4 regions of the Streptomyces sp. NPDC003247 genome follow, and region 1 is predicted to be linked to each of the others. Evidence: riboswitches for the same ligand, from Rfam matches in the RefSeq annotation. Region 1 holds a riboswitch; each other region holds the start of a gene.
What was found. Region 1 has a riboswitch for cyclic di-AMP ahead of ACFYWQ_RS33790 (peptidoglycan DD-metalloendopeptidase family protein). Riboswitches for the same ligand answer to the same signal wherever they lie in the genome.
Positions count from the first base shown of each region.

Region 2: another riboswitch for cyclic di-AMP. It lies ahead of ACFYWQ_RS06645 (NlpC/P60 family protein); the one in region 1 lies ahead of ACFYWQ_RS33790 (peptidoglycan DD-metalloendopeptidase family protein).
Region 3: another riboswitch for cyclic di-AMP. It lies ahead of ACFYWQ_RS13155 (M23 family metallopeptidase); the one in region 1 lies ahead of ACFYWQ_RS33790 (peptidoglycan DD-metalloendopeptidase family protein).
Region 4: another riboswitch for cyclic di-AMP. It lies ahead of ACFYWQ_RS05575 (transglycosylase SLT domain-containing protein); the one in region 1 lies ahead of ACFYWQ_RS33790 (peptidoglycan DD-metalloendopeptidase family protein).

Region 1 covers NZ_JBIAPF010000012.1:155,090-159,052, forward strand. The annotation lists gene ACFYWQ_RS33785 (alpha-galactosidase) at 1-1,508, shown strand, start outside; cyclic di-AMP (ydaO/yuaA leader) riboswitch at 1,816-1,973, shown strand; gene ACFYWQ_RS33790 (peptidoglycan DD-metalloendopeptidase family protein) at 1,978-2,943, shown strand; gene ACFYWQ_RS33795 (hypothetical protein) at 3,239-3,963, shown strand, end outside.
Region 2 covers NZ_JBIAPF010000002.1:377,849-381,811, reverse strand. The annotation lists gene pcrA (DNA helicase PcrA) at 1-998, opposite strand, end outside; cyclic di-AMP (ydaO/yuaA leader) riboswitch at 1,335-1,507, shown strand; gene ACFYWQ_RS06645 (NlpC/P60 family protein) at 1,516-2,685, shown strand; gene ACFYWQ_RS06640 (tellurite resistance/C4-dicarboxylate transporter family protein) at 2,907-3,881, shown strand; gene ACFYWQ_RS06635 (hypothetical protein) at 3,859-3,963, opposite strand, start outside.
Region 3 covers NZ_JBIAPF010000003.1:866,986-870,948, reverse strand. The annotation lists gene ACFYWQ_RS13165 (M16 family metallopeptidase) at 1-494, shown strand, start outside; gene ACFYWQ_RS13160 (M16 family metallopeptidase) at 491-1,879, shown strand; cyclic di-AMP (ydaO/yuaA leader) riboswitch at 2,124-2,291, shown strand; gene ACFYWQ_RS13155 (M23 family metallopeptidase) at 2,305-3,060, shown strand; gene ACFYWQ_RS13150 (GntR family transcriptional regulator) at 3,359-3,963, shown strand, end outside.
Region 4 covers NZ_JBIAPF010000002.1:155,296-159,258, forward strand. The annotation lists gene ACFYWQ_RS05565 (GNAT family N-acetyltransferase) at 1-709, opposite strand, end outside; gene ACFYWQ_RS05570 (HAD family hydrolase) at 958-1,785, shown strand; gene ACFYWQ_RS05575 (transglycosylase SLT domain-containing protein) at 1,852-2,337, opposite strand; cyclic di-AMP (ydaO/yuaA leader) riboswitch at 2,343-2,522, opposite strand; gene ACFYWQ_RS05580 (peptide MFS transporter) at 2,845-3,963, opposite strand, start outside.

The DNA of each region.
Region 1 (3,963 bases):
GCCGCGGCCACACCGGCCACCAGCACCTGCCCTGGGTGGCCCTGGACACCGACGCGACCGAGGAGCGCGGCGAGGTCTACGGCTGCGCCCTGGGCTGGTCCGGCTCCTGGCGGATCGCCGTGGCCCAACTGCCCGACGCGCGCGTGCAGGTCACGGGCGGCGCCGGGTACGACGACTCGGGCCTGCTGCGGCTGGCGGCGGGGGAGTCCTTCACCACGCCGCTCTTCGCCGGTCTGTGGAGCGACGGCGGCTTCGGCGGCGCGAGCCGCGCCTGGCACGCCTACCAGCGGGGGTACGTGATCCCGGACGCCGAGCGGGACCGGCCCGTGCTCTTCAACTCCTGGGAGGCCACGTTCTTCGACATCTCGGAGGAACAGCAGGCGACCCTCGCGCGCCGCGCCGCGGCCATCGGCGTCGAGCTGTTCGTGGTCGACGACGGCTGGTTCGGGGCCCGCACCGGCGACCACGCGGGACTCGGCGACTGGCGCCCCAACCCCGACCGCTTCCCCAACGGCCTCAAGCCGCTCGCGGACCAGGTGCACGCGCTCGGAATGCAGTTCGGCATCTGGGTCGAGCCCGAAATGGTCAATCCGGACAGCGACCTCTACCGGGCGCACCCCGACTGGGTCCAGTTCCAGCCCGGGCGGAAGCGGACGGAATTCCGCAACCAGCTCGTCCTCAACCTCGCCCGCGAGGACGTCCAGGAGTACCTCTGGCAGCAGCTCGACACCCTCCTGTCCAGCGCGCCCGTCGACTACGTCAAGTGGGACTTCAACCGCTGCTTCACCGACGCCGGCTGGCCGGACGACCCCTATCCGCAGCGGCTCTGGGTCGACCACGTGCGCGCCCTGTACGCGCTGTTCGACCGGTTGCGGGCGGCCCACCCGGGCGTCGCCTTCGAGTCCTGCTCCGGTGGCGGTGGGCGGATCGACCTCGGGATCGCGAGCCGGACCGACCAGGTGTGGACGTCCGACAACACCGACCCGCTGGACCGGCTCGCCATCCAGCACGGCTTCAGCCAGGTGCACCCGGCGCGGATCATGGCCGCCTGGGTCACCGACAGCCCCAACACCCAGCTCAACGGCCGGGTCAGCTCGCTGCGCTTCCGGTTCGTCAGTGCCATGGCCGGTGTGCTCGGCGTCGGCGGAGACCTCTCCGAGTGGACCGAGGATGAGCTCACCGAGGCGCGCGGCTGGGTCGAGCTGTACAAGGAGATCCGGCCCCTCGTGCAGCACGGCGACCTGTACCGGCTGCGGCCCCCGGAGGGCGGCCTGAGCGCCGTGCAGTACGTGCGCGGGGACGAGAGCGTCGTCCTCGCCTGGCTCCAGGCGCAGCGCTACGGCGAGCCGGCACCGGCGCTGCGGCTGCGCGGCCTGGACCCGGCAGAGTCGTACGAATGCCTTGAAACGGGTGAAGTGCGCCGAGGGGCGGTGCTGTTGCACCACGGGCTGCGCACCGGGCTGCGCCGCGACCTCGATGCGGCGGTTATCCGGCTGCGTCGCATCTGAGAGTTCTGTCCGGATTGAATTCCTTCATCACAACTCGCTCTGGAATAAAGAAGCCTGGAGGCGTGTCACGTGAGGAGCGTCATATCCGTGACCGTGCGTCGCCCGTCATGCTCACGTAATCAATGCGTTTCTCATGGGCGTTCCGGGAAGTGCGGGCCCCGCGGTACACGGAAAGTGACGGGGAATTCTCACAGAGGATCAAGAGAAAGGCGTGAACAGCGCAACCGCTGCTTGTTCCTGTGCGTCCTGGTCGCTTACGTTCCACACCAATCCGGACGGACGCCCAATCCTGCCGCCGCCCGGAGCCCGCACACACTCACCCGTACGTGGCAGGAGCGGGGGACCCACAGGTAGAACCGCCTGTTCCGGTCTCCGGAACGGCTAGGGGTAAAGCCGTGCCTCGGCGCGGCCGGGCATCTCCAGCCCGCACCCGACAGCTCACCTCGCAGGCGCCGGAGAGGAATGCGACATGCCCGCGAAGGGTAAGCACCGCCGCCCGAAGACCCCGCGCTTCACCCGCTCCATCGCCGTCGCCGGAACGGGCGGCGCCGCGCTCGCCCTCCCGCTCATGGGTGCCGCCGGCGCCCATGCCGCACCGGCCCAGTCGGCGGCCCGGTCGGTCTCCGCCGTCGCGGAGACGTCCGTCCAGGCCGCTCCGGCGGCGCAGCAGGCCGCCGCCGACGCGACGTCCGCCACCGAGACCCGGACCTACACGGTGGTGGCCGGCGACTACCTCTCGAAGATCGCGGACGAGCAGAGCGTCAGCGGCGGCTGGCAGGAGCTGTACGAGGACAACCGTCAGGCCGTCGGCGCGAACCCGTCGCTGATCCACCCGGGCCTCAAGCTGTCGATCGGTGAGAAGGCGGCCACGACCGGTACCACCAAGTCGCCGTCCACGTCGTCCGGTTCCTCCTCCTCGAAGTCGTCGCAGTCGTCGAAGTCCACGCAGTCCTCGACGTCGGCGAAGTCCTCCGGCTCCGCCGCCGGGTCGACCACGGAGAGCGCCGGGAACACCACCGCCTCCAGCGGCTTCGTCCTCCCCGTGGCGAGCGCCGCCATCGGCACCCCGTACCGGATGTCCGGCAGCATGTGGTCCAGCGGCTACCACACCGGCGTCGACTTCGTCGTCTCGACCGGCACCTCCCTCAAGGCCGTCGGCGCGGGCACGGTCGTCTCCGCCGGCTGGGGCGGCGCCTACGGCAACCAGGTCGTCATCAAGCTCGCCGACGGCTACTACGCCCAGTACGCCCACCTCTCCTCGCTCTCCGTCTCGGCCGGCCAGACCGTCTCCGCGGGCCAGCAGATCGGTCTGTCCGGCGCGACCGGCAACGTGACCGGCCCGCACCTGCACTTCGAGATCCGCACCACGCCGAACTACGGCTCGGACATCGACCCGGTCGCCTACCTCCGCTCGCACGGGGTCTCCGTCGGCTGACCGGTCGCACGACCACCCGCCCGACACGCCACCGAAGGCCGGACCCGTTCCCAGGGTCCGGCCTTCGGTGTCTTTGCGCGTTCATGATCACTGTATTGCGGTCGTGTGGCAGGTCCCGCCGGACCGTCGACAGCGGGGGCGGAGGAGGGACACAGTGATCTCCGGCAAGGGACAACCGCTTTCCCCACCCCTTCCGCATGTCCGATTCCTCGAACGCCGTTCGGCTCCGTGGACGGCGGCCGGGCCATCGCGAGGTGGCCGACCACACGACCACGCTCATCGTGAAGGACCACTAGTGAACCCCTCCCGACGCCGAAGAACCGTCGCCGTCACCGCCGCCGCCCTGCTCGCCGGACTCTTCTCCGCGCCCACCGGTCAGGCCGCCGAGCAGCCGCGCCGGATCGTCGAGAACCTCGACCGCGGCCTGGTCGCCGTACCGTCCGGCGAGGGCACCTTCCTCAGCTGGCGCCTGCTCGGCACCGAGTACGCCCGGTACGGCGACGCGATCGCCTTCAACGTGTACAAGAACGGCCGCCGGCTGAACCGCGAGCCGATCAGGAAGTCGACGACCTACCAGGACGACTCCCGGGGCACGGGGACCTACACCGTGCGCGCGGTGGTCGACGGACACGAGCAGCGGCCGAGTTCCGCCGCCCTCGACTTCGCCGACGGGTACGCCGAGATCCCGCTCGCCGCGGCCGACGGCTACACCGTCCAGCACGCCTGGCCCGGCGACCTCGACGGCGACGGACGCTACGAGCTCGTCGTCAGCCGGCTCTCCCAGACCCGGGACAGGTCCGACCTGCTGGAGGCCTACACCCTCTCCGGCGAGCGGCTCTGGCGGGTCGACCTCGGCCCCGGCTCCTACACCCAGGTCGGCGGGAACGGCGCCAACGACCCGGCGCCCGCCGCTGTCAGCGGATCCACCGCGATCGGCGGCTACCGCAACGACGACAACGTCACCGTGTACGACCTCGACAGCGACGGCAAGGCCGAGGTGCTGGTGCACACGGCCGACGG
Region 2 (3,963 bases), on a different contig from region 1:
TAGATCGACTGGTCGGCGTCGCCCACGACGCACAGTTCGGCGGGCGGTACGTCGCCCTCGGTGGGCGGTACGTCGACGGGGTGCTCGCCGGTGCCCACGAGCTCGCGGACGAGGGTGTACTGGGCGTGGTTGGTGTCCTGGTACTCGTCGACCAGGACATGGCGGAAGCGGCGGCGGTAGTGCTCGGCGACGTCGGGGAAGGCGCGCAGCAGGTTGACCGTCGTCATGATCAGGTCGTCGAAGTCGAGGGCGTTCGCCTCGCGCAGCCGCGACTGGTAGAGGGCGTAGGCCTGGGCGAGGGTCTTCTCGAAACCGTCGGCGGCCTGGGCGGCGAAGTCCTCCTCGTCGATCAGCTCGTTCTTCAGGTTGCTGATCTTCGCGCTGAAGGACTTCGGCGGGTAGCGCTTGGGGTCGAGGTCCAGATCACGGCAGACCAGGGCCATCAGGCGCTTGGAGTCGGCGGCGTCGTAGATCGAGAACGAGGACGTGAAGCCGAGCTTCTTGCTCTCGCGGCGCAGGATGCGCACGCACGCGCTGTGGAAGGTCATCACCCACATCGCGTTCGCCCGGGGGCCGACGAGCTGCTCGACGCGCTCCTTCATCTCGCCCGCGGCCTTGTTGGTGAAGGTGATCGCGAGGATCTCGCCGGGGTGGACGTGCCGCTCGGCGAGGAGGTGGGCGATGCGGTGGGTGAGCACGCGCGTCTTGCCGGAGCCGGCGCCGGCGACGATGAGCAGCGGGGTGCCGGAGTGGACGACGGCGGCGCGCTGGTTGTCGTTGAGGCCCTCCAGCAGCGTGGCCGCGTCGATCACCGGGCGCGGGGCGCCGTCGCGGTAGTGGGCGTCCCGGTCCGGGGGCACGTCGAACTTCCCGCCGAACAGATCGTCCGGGAACGACTCCGGAGCGTGCTCGTCCTCGGGCGGTGGCGGAGGTTCCTCCTCGTGGCCGCGCGGGGCCTGGAGGTCCGCCAGGAAGCTGTCGTCAAAGAGGCTGCTCATCGCTCTCCGAGTCTAGGGTGCCCCACCGACAACCGGCCGCCGTCCCGAGAACATCCCGCTTCCCCCCGCCGCCCGATCCGCCGAGGGCGGCAGGGGCGAGGCGGCACCCACCGACCGGATCGGGAGCGTCACTGTTCGTATCCGACCGTTCTCCACTGCCATAAATCGGGGCAAACCATTATCTATCGCTCCACTCTTGCCCGGGTTCGGCTCCGCCCTGCCGAAGGTCACGAAAATGTATCGGGCATATCACCCAGCAACCTTCACAGGCACCACACGAGTTGGCTACCGTGCCGGGCAGGCCGTACGACCCCCACCGGCGAACCTCGCCGGGCCGCACGGCCTCCGCCGAATCCTGCGCGCCCCCACGGGGCAGCCGGAGCCGGGGACCCACCGAGATCCCGGGGTGAATCGGCCTGACTCCCTGCGGGGACGAGGCCGTAGGGCAACCCTTCCGACCGTCCGCCCGAACCCGACAGCTAACCCGGTAGGCGGAACATGGAAGGAGTCGCCTCCCTTGGCGTCGCAGCACCGCAAGCCGCGCCTCTCGGGCACGCGCGTAGCAGGCATACGCACACCCGCCCTCGCCACCGCCGCCCTCACCTCGGTGGCCCTGCTCTCCCAGACGGCCAACGCCGCGCCCTCCACCGACGGCAAGCCGAGCCTGGAGGAGGTCGAGAAGAAGGTCGACGACCTCTACCGCCAGGCGGAGTCGGCCACCGAGAAGTACAACGCCGCCAAGGAGAAGACGACCAAGCAGCGCAAGCGCGTCGACACCCTCCTCGACGACGTGGCCCAGCGCACCCAGAAGCTCAACGAAGCACGGGAGCAGCTCGGTTCCTTCGCCGCCGCCCAGTACCGCACCGGCGCCTCCGCACCCGACACGGCGACCCTCCTCCTCGCGGACTCCCCGCAGGACTACTTCGACCAGACCCAGCTGATGGGCCGGCTGACCGAACGCCAGAAGGACGCGGTCGACGACTACGTCACCGAGCAGTCGGAGACCATGAAGAAGCGTCAGGAGGCCACGCAGAGCCTCGAGACGCTCACCGACTCGCAGAACGACCTCAAGACGGCCAAGGCCACCGTCCAGAAGAAGCTCGGCACCGCGCGCTCCCTGCTGTCGCAGCTGACGGCGGAGGAGAAGGAGCGGCTCGCCGCGATCGAGCGGAAGAAGCAGCAGGAGGCCGCCCGCAAGGCGGCGGAACTGGCCGAGCAGCAGGCGGCGGAGGCCGCGGCCGCACAGCAGGAGAGCGGCGGCTCCTCGGACACGAGCGCCTCGTCGGGCACCTCCTCGTCGTCCTCCGCGGCCACGGACGCCTCGTACACCACCAAGGCCGAGAAGGCCCTGGCCTTCGCCCGCGCCCAGATCGGCAAGCCGTACGTCTGGGGCGCCACGGGCCCCGAGTCCTACGACTGCTCCGGCCTCACCCAGGCCGCCTGGAAGGCCGCCGGCGTCACCCTTCCGCGCACCACCTACGACCAGGTCGACGCGGGCACCACCGTCTCCCTCGCCGATGCCCTGCCGGGCGACCTGATCTTCTTCTACGACGACGTCAGCCACGTCGGGATCTACATCGGCAACGGCATGATGATCCACGCTCCGAAGCCGGGCGCGTACGTGCGGGAGGAGTCGGTGTACTACGACGGGGAGTCGTCGATCCACAGCGTGGTGCGACCGGCCTGACCGGGCGCGGGGCGCTCGGGCGGCGGGCAGCGGGCACTCGGACTGCGGGCGGCGGGCGGCGGGCGGTCCGGGTTACTGACGGACGGGCTGCCAGGACCTTCCCTCCCCCACCGTCGGCGGGGGTGGGGGAGGCCGCTCCTTGTCCTGCGCCCGCGCGTAATTCCCCGCTCCTGCGCGCGTGCCCCCGCGCGCGCCGCCCGGCGCTCCTTACCATCGGCCGCATGCCCCGCTCTTCCCCCCTCCGCGCCTGGTGGGCGCAGCGTCCGCCGGCGGCCGGGGCCGCTGTGATGGCGACCGGCATTCTGTCGATCGGCCTGAACCTGACGGGGCACGACGTGCTGTCCCTGACCGCCCTGGCGCTGGCGGGGGTCGGCTGGGTGGCCCTGGCGGTGGACTTCGCCGTACGGCTGCTGCGGGAGCGCGAGCGGTGGCGGGCCGAGGCGGGGACGCCTGCGGGTCTGACGGCCGTCGCGGCGACCACCGTGCTCGGCGCCCGGATCTCCTCGCTCGGCTGGCAGCCGCTCGCCGAGGCGCTGCTGGCGCTGGCGGCGGTGCTGTGGCCCGTGTTGCTGGTGGAGGTCATGAGGCATTGGGAGCGGCGCATGCCCGGGGCGGTGTTCCTGTGTTGTGTGGCCACACAAGGGCTGGCCGTACTGGCCGCGACGCTCGCACGGGCCGAGGCGGAGGCCTGGCTCGCCCGCGCCGCGCTCGTCCTGTTCTGGCTCGGCCTGGCCGTCTATGTCGTGACGCTGGCCCGGTTCAGCCTGCGGCAGGTGGCCGAGGGCGCCGGGGACCAGTGGGTGGCGGGCGGCGCGCTCGCCATCTCCGCGCTGGCGGGTGCGAAGCTCCTGCTGGCCGAGAGTGGCGGGCTGTACCTGTGGAACGTGGACGACGCCGGCGTCCTGCGCACCATGACCGTCGCCCTGCTCGTCCTGGCTCTGCTCTGGTACGCCGTGCTGCTCGTCGCCGAGCTGTGGTGGCCGCGCCCCCGCTACGACATGCGCCGCTGGTCGACGGTGTTCCCGATGGGCATGACGGCGGTCGCCGCGCTGTCCGTCGCCGACGCGGTCGACGCCCCGTCGCTGGAGGGTCCCGGTCAGGTGCTGCTGTGGATCGCGGTGGCGGCCTGGCTGGCCGTCGCCACGGGGGCGCTCATGACCGGCCGTGCCTCCGTCAGGTCCACAGGACGGCGATGAAGATGTTGGCGACGGTCAGCAGGCCGACCAGTCCGAACAGGGGCTTCTCCACCTTCTCGTCGTCGCGCTTCACATAGACGAG
Region 3 (3,963 bases), on a different contig from region 1:
ACCGCCTCGTCCGCCGCGACCGTACGGCGGTGGCGGCCGGCTTCGGCCTGCTGCGGCTCGCCGGCGCGCCCTCCCTGGCCTGGCTGGACGTGAAGACCTCCGGCGACGTGGAGGTGCCCGTCATCGAGGCCGCCATCGACGAGGAGCTCGCCCGGTTCGCCGAGGAGGGCCCCACGCCGGAGGAGATGGAGCGGGCCCAGGCCCAGCTGGAGCGCGAGTGGCTGGACCGTCTCGGCACGGTCGCCGGCCGCGCCGACGAACTGTGCCGGTTCGCCGTGCTCTTCGGCGACCCGCAGCTCGCCCTGACCGCCGTCCAGCGCGTGCTGGAGGTCACGGCGGAGGAGGTGCGGGAGGTCGCCGAGGCCCGTCTGCGTCCCGACAACCGGGCCGTGCTGGTCTACGAGCCCGTCGAGGGCGCTGAAGAAGGCGCCGAGGGCGCCGAGGGCGCCGACGACACCACCGACGCGGACGAGAACGAGGAGGCGGCCAAGTGACCGAGCTCGCCACGATGGACTTCCACCCCCAGCCGCAGGCGGGCGACGCCAGGCCGTGGGCGTTCCCGGCCCCCGCGCGCGGGGCGCTCGACAACGGCCTGACCGTCCTGCACTGCCACCGCCCGGGGCAGCAGGTGATCGCCGTCGAGATCATCCTCGACGCGCCCCTGGACGCCGAGCCGGCCGGTCTCGACGGTGTCGCCACGATCATGGCGCGGGCCTTCTCGGAGGGCACCGACAAGCACTCCGCCGAGGAGTTCGCCGCCGAGCTGGAGCGCTGCGGCGCGACCCTCGACGCGCACGCCGACCACCCCGGCGTCCGGCTGAGCCTGGAGGTCCCGGCCTCCCGCCTGGCCAAGGCCCTCGGTCTGATCGCCGACGCCCTGCGGGCACCCGCGTTCGCCGACAGCGAGGTCGAGCGCCTGGTGCGCAACCGCCTCGACGAGATCCCGCACGAGCTGGCCAACCCCTCCCGGCGTGCCGCCAAGGAGCTCTCCAAGGAGCTCTTCCCGGCCGGCACGCGCATGTCGCGTCCGCGCCAGGGCACCGCCGACACGGTCGAGAAGATCGACTCCGGGGCCGTCCGGGCCTTCTACGAGAAGCACGTCCGCCCCGCCACGGCCACCGCGGTGGTCGTCGGCGATCTGACGGACATCGACCTCGACGCGCTCCTCGGCGACACCCTGGGCGCCTGGACGGGCTCCTCGGCCCAGCCGCGGCCGGTGCCGCCGGTGACCGCCGACGACACCGGCCGGGTCGTCATCGTGGACCGCCCCGGCGCCGTCCAGACGCAGCTGCTGATCGGCCGCATCGGTCCCGACCGGCACGCGCGCGTGTGGCCCGCGCAGGTGCTCGGCACGTACTGCCTCGGCGGCACCCTCACCTCCCGCCTGGACCGCGTCCTGCGCGAGGAGAAGGGCTACACCTACGGCGTGCGCTCCTTCGGCCAGGTGCTGCGCTCCGCGCCGGACGGCACGGGCGCCGCGATGCTCGCCATCAGCGGCTCCGTGGACACCCCCAACACCGGCCCCGCGCTGGAGGACCTCTGGAAGGTGCTGCGCACCCTCGCCGCCGAGGGGCTCACCGACGCCGAGCGGGACGTCGCCGTGCAGAACCTGGTCGGTGTCGCGCCGCTGAAGTACGAGACCGCCGCGGCCGTGGCCGGCACCCTGGCCGACCAGGTCGAGCAGCACCTGTCCGACGACTACCAGGCGACGCTGTATCAGCAGCTCGCCGCGACCGGCACCGTGGAGGCCACCGCGGCGGTCGTCAGCGCCTTCCCGGTGGACCGCCTGGTGACCGTGCTCGTCGGTGACGCCGGCCGGATCAAGGACGCGGTCGAGGCCCTGGGCATCGGTGAGGTGAAGGTCGTCCCGGCCGAGTAGCGACGGGGGTCCCCCTGCGGCGAGGTGCGCGCCCCGAGGTGGCAGGGACGCGTGCGGGGCCCTGGCGACCGGCCGGTCGCCAGGGCCCTTCGACGTCTGAAAGGGATGTCCGAATTGAGGGAGAGGCTGCCTGTCTGCCCTGTGGCATGCGCTACAAAAACCCCGGCACGTTTGGGGATCGATCACGGGCGCGTCTAGGTTCGTCCGGGCTGTTCGTCGGGCAGTGCGCCGCGTCCGCGGCACCGGACAGCCATCGCCGAGTCCCCGTACGGCGCGAGCCAGGGGAGCCGGGGACCCAACGATGAAGTCCCTGGGGTGAATCGGACGCCCGCGCGTGTCGCGAGGGGGTCCGTAGGAGACCTTCCTGCTCCGAACCCGTCAGCTAACCCGGTAGGCGAGAGGGAAGGAAAGGACCGCTCAACTTCATGGCGTTCACCTGCGCCACCGGGAAGCACCGTCGTCCCGGCCGGATGAAGCGCACCTCCGCCCGCGCGGCGGGCATCGCGGCGCTCACCACCACCGGCGTCATCGGCACCGCCGCCTCCGGTCCCGCCCTCGCCGCGGAGCCCTCCGCCGAGCAGACCGGGCTCATCCCCGTCGTCGCCATCGGTGACACGGTCGCCGAGCGGATCGACGAGCAGGCCGCCGCGCAGAAGCAGGCCGCGCAGGCGGAGGCCGCGCGCAAGGAGGCCGCCGCCGAGGCCGCCGAGAGGGTCAAGGAGGAGCGCGAGGCACGTGCCCGCGCCGCCCGTGAGGCCGAGCGCAAGCGCCTCAACGCCTTCGTGGCGCCGATCACCGGCTCCTACGTCTCCACCGCCTACCGGGCGAGCAGCTCCCTGTGGTCGTCCGGGAGCCACACCGGCATCGACTTCCACGCCTCGACCGGCACCACCGTGCACGCGGTCGGCACCGGCACCGTCGTCGAGGCCGGCTGGGGCGGTGCCTACGGCAACCAGGTCGTGCTCCGGATGAGCGACGGCACGTACACCCAGTACGGCCACCTGTCGTCGATCAGCGTCTCGGTGGGCCAGAAGGTCACCGCCGGCCAGCGGATAGCCCTCTCCGGCGCGACCGGCAACGTCACCGGCCCGCACCTGCACTTCGAGGCCCGCACGAGCGCCGAGTACGGCTCGGACATCGACCCGGTCGCCTACCTCCGCAAGCACGGTGTGAGCCTCTGACCACGTCGGGGGCCGATCTCCTGAACGACGTCAGGGGCCCGGCCTCCGGCGACACCCGGTGACGCACGCGAACCGCCGGCACCACCCGGCGACGCGTCCCCGCCTGTGACGGCACCCGGCGACACATCCTCCCGCCCCGGCCCCCGCGGCCGGGGCTTTCGCCGTTTTCATGCGCCTCGTTGTCCAAAAAATATCCCTGGATTCCGGCCCGCCGTCGGAATGTGCGGCTCACTGCAATAGAGTCACTGAACACACGTCATTCGTCGACGTTTCACGGGGATTAAGGCGGAGGTCGGTCATGCGTATTCCGGCGCACTCGGTGTGCACGGCCATCCGGGACGACATCGTCGCGGGTGTCTACGAGCGCGGCAGCCGCCTCACCGAGGAACTCCTCGCCCGCCGCTACGGCGTCTCCCGCGTCCCCGTCCGGGAGGCGCTGCGCACGCTGGAGGCGGAGGGATTCGTCGTCACGCGGCGGCACGCGGGCGCGTGCGTCGCCGAACCGACCGAGCAGGAGGCCGCCGACCTGCTGGAGATGCGGATGCTCCTGGAGCCGCTCGGCGCCTCCCGGGCCGCCCAGCGGCGCACCGAGGCGCACCTCAAGGTGTTGCGCGGCCTCGTCCGGCTGGGCCAGGAGCGCGCCAGGAGGGGCAGCAGCGAGGATCTGCGCTCCCTGGGCGGCTGGTTCCACGAGACGCTCGCCCAGGCCTCCGGCAGCCATGCCCTGACCTCGACGCTCACCCAGCTCCGGCACAAGATCGCCTGGATGTACGCGGTGGAGGCGCCGGCCAACCCGGTGGAGTCCTGGGCGGAGCACGGCGCGATCGTGGACGCGGTGGCGCGCGGGGACGGCGATCGCGCGCGGTCGCTCACGGCGCTCCACACCGAGCGCTCCTCCACCGC
Region 4 (3,963 bases), on a different contig from region 1:
GCGCGGCGACGGGCCGCTCACCGGCGTAGAGCACGGACAGCGTGCCGGAGCACTCCGGGGCGCGCGTCTCGGCGAGGGCGTCCACGAGCCGGGTGATCCACTCCTGCGCGAACCGGTCCCGGCGGCCGGTCCTGCGGTACTGAGCCGACTTCCACGCCATGAGCGTGCGCAGCGCGGCCGGGTCGCGCTCGTCGAACACGAACCGCAGCGGCCCGGCCTGGCGGCCCAGCCTGCGTTCCTTCGCGAGCGTCGTCTTCAGGAACTTCGGCGACTGCGCGCGCAGCACGGACTCGTAGGTCTCGTACCCCTTCTCCACGTCGATGACGTAGGAGGCGTACTCGGCGGCCACCTGCGGCAGGAACAGCCCCTGTTCCGCCTCCAGGTTGTCGAAGGCGAAGCTCGACAGGGAACACGCCCGCATCAGTTCGTCCGCGTTCAGCCCGAGGCCCGGGCTCAGGACGGCTCCCTGGGCGTCCGACACGCCGTACGCGAGGGCCTGGCCCCGGCCGAGCCGGCCCCGCTCGTGGGGCAGGAAACCGACCGGCTCGCGCCCCTCGTACACCACCGCCACCCGCGCGCGCGGCCGCACCCGGCCCACGGCGTCGGTGAACTCCGGTTCCATGAACGGATTGCGCGGGACCGCGGACGCGGCGCGCAGCGCGCGCCACCGCTCCCGATCCCCCTCGCCGAGCTCCTCCGGCCCGAGCACACGAACACGTCCACTGCTCAACCTGACCCCCCGATCAAGTCCCCCCTGGACACTTGGACGGTACCGCTCCAGGTAGTTCGGGCGGTAGGTAGCGGAGCATGTTGTTGCCAATCGGTGCAGAGGCCTTTAACCGCCCTGTACCCGGCGTTGCGTGTGAAAGCCGTTTCCGGCCGTCCCTCCCCGTCTTCCCGCGGATCGCCCACAAGGGAAGGTGAGTTGGGGACGGCGGGGATCCGTATTCTCTGATCATGGCCGCACCCTTCGCAGATGCCGCGCGCTGCGCCGCGTACTCCCTCATCGCCACCGACCTGGACGGAACGCTGCTCCGCGGCGACGACACCTTCTCCGACCGGTCCCTCGACGCGCTCGCGCGGGTGGCGGCCGCCGGCGCCCGCCACCTGGTGGTGACGGGCCGCCCGGCACCCCGGGTCCGGCCGCTGCTGGCGAACCTGCACAGCCGGGGACTCGCGGTGTGCGGCCAGGGTGCACAGGTGTACGACGCCGGCGCGGACCGCCTGCTGTGGTCGGTCACCCTGGACCGGGAGCTGGCGGAGACCGCGCTGGGGAAGATCGAGGCCGAGGTCGGCGAGGTGTACGCGGCCGTCGACCAGGACGGCGTCGACGGGCTGACGCTCATCGAGCCGGGCTACCGGATGCCCCACCCGACCCTGCCGGCCCTGCGCGTCGGGTCGCGCGACGACCTGTGGTGCGAGCCCATCAGCAAGGTGCTGCTGCGCCACCCCACCCTGTCCGACGACGAGTTGGCGGCGACGGCCCGCTCGGTGGTCGGTTCGCTCGCGACCGTCACCATGTCCGGGCCGGGCACGGTGGAACTCCAGCCGTGCGGCATCACCAAGGCGACGGGGCTGGCGCTGGCCGCCGAACACCTCGGGCTGAGGCCCGAGGACACGCTGGCCTTCGGTGACATGCCCAACGACATCCCGATGTTCGACTGGGCGGCGCGCGGTGTCGCGATGGCCAACGCCCACCCCGAGCTGAAGGCGGTGGCCGACGAGGTGACGACGTCGAACGAGGACGACGGCGTGGCCGTCGTCCTCGAACGACTCTTCCCCTAGGGCGAGTCCCGTGGGTGTGTCCCGCGGGACACACCCCGCAGGAGCGTGTCCCGCGCCCGGCGTAGGTCAGTACGCGCCGAACACGTTGTCGATGGAGCCGTAGCGCGCGGCCGCGTAGTTGCAGGCCGCGGTGATGTTGGCGACCGGGTCGTACGGGTCGTACGAGGTGCCGGGCACGTGGTACGCGGCGAAGGTCGGGTCGATGACCTGGAGCAGCCCCTTGGACGGGGTGCCCTTGGCCGCGTTGGAGTCCCAGAGGTTGATGGCCTTCGGGTTGCCCGACGACTCGCGGAGGATGTTGCGGTGGATGCCGTTGTACGTGCCCGGGATGCCCCGCTCGGCCATGATCGCGAGCGACTCGCGGATCCAGCCGTCGAGGTTGTCGGGGTACCCGGCGACCGTGGTGGCCGACGTGGTGGTGACCGACGTCGTGGGGGCGGCGGAGGCGCTGGTGGCGGCCATGAACGGAAGGGAGAGCACGGCGGCGCCGGTGCAGACGGCGGCGACGGTGCGGGCGAGGCGGGTGCGGCGGGGCTGAGCGGCAGCAGACATGGCGGAATTCCTCTCCGGCGCCTGCGGGGTGAGCTGTCGGGTTCGGGCGGGGAGGTGCCCGGCCGGCCGCCGTACGGGTACGGCGGCGCGACTTCACCCCTAGCCGGGGCCGTTACGTGCGTGACGTACGGCCCGGCGTTCTACCTGGGTCCCCCGCTCCTGCCGTGCGTGAGTGTTCGTCGATGGGTGGTGAAGGGCGGCGGCAGGATTCGGCGTCCGCCCGACTTGTGGCGGGAACGTATGCGAGAGCACATGTCCGGAACAAGTGGCGGAGTCACACCACACCCCTATTGACCATGATCCGAGCGGTATGGGGTGCTTGATCCTTTGCTGTCGTGAAACGTCAACTGGCTTGGCGCAAAGCGGAGTCACAGGTTTCGGCGTGGGGAGTGAGGTGGGGGTGGGGAGTGAGCCAACTCACCCGTCAGTACAATAGGGGCCAAACGGACAATGAGCCCTAAGTCCTTTGTAAAAGGGCGTGTTGTGCCGGTGAGTCGGCGGCGGGGGTCAGTGGACGGGGCGTGTCGTGCGGTGCAGCCAGGGCGACGCGGCCAGTACGGCCAGGCCGGCGGCGACCGCCATCGCGCCGCTGACGCCGAAGAGGACGGGCCGGGACACGTCGTCGTGGAGCCGCGCCACCTGCGCCTGGATGCCGCCCGCGAGCGCCGCGGAGAGGAACCACAGCGCCGTGGTCCACCCGGCGAACGCGGCCGGGGCGAGCCTGGTGGTGGCCGACAGTCCCGAAGCCTTCACGAGGACGCCGCCGAGGCCGAGCAGCAGGCACGAGCCGACGATCCACCCACCGGACATGGGGTGCGCGTCGCTGCCGCCGTGCCCGCTCGTCGGCACCACCAGCAGCAGGGACGCCGAGCCGCCGAGGACGACCCCGAGTGCGGTCGTGGGCCCGGTGCCCGGCCCGCGGCGGCCCGGCCGCGCCCACAGGAACGCCACCACGGGAGCGAGGGCGGCCTCGGCGGCGCAGAGCGCCGGCAGGTACCAGCTCACCGGGAAGTCGAAGCCGGGGATCGTGGCCCCGGCGCCCGCCGGGGCCGGCAGCAGTGTCGTGGAACATGCCTGGAGGAGCGCGAGGTCGAACGCGGTCGAGGCGAGGAACAGCACGACGCACGGACGCAACCGGCCGCGCTCCCGCGCGGTCACCGCCGGGCTGGTGAACAGCACCGCGAAGCAGGCGACCGGGGCGAGCACCGCGAGCAAGGTGAGCAGGTTCACGACAACGTCAAGGGTGAGCCACCCCGACGCGGCCAGGTAGACCGCGAACGCGGTGACGACCACGGCCCCGGTGACGGCCCGGTGGACCGCCCGGCGTACCGGGGCCGAGCGCGCGAGGGACCGGGGGGAGAGGGCGACCCTGACGGCCGTCGGCGTCGATCGCGGGGTGCGCGTGCGCCTTCGTCCGGTCGGGTGAAGGCTCCCGGTCGGGCGAGGGCGGCCGGTCAGGCTCCCGGTCGGGGGAGGGCTCCCGGTCGGGTGAGGGGGGTCGGTCGGGGGAGGGCTCCCGGTCGGGTGAGGGTGGCCGGTCGGGGGAGGGCTCCCGGTCGGGTGAAGGCTCCCGGTCGGGCGAGGGCGGCCGGTCAGGTGAAGGCGGCCGGTCAGGTGGCGGCGGCC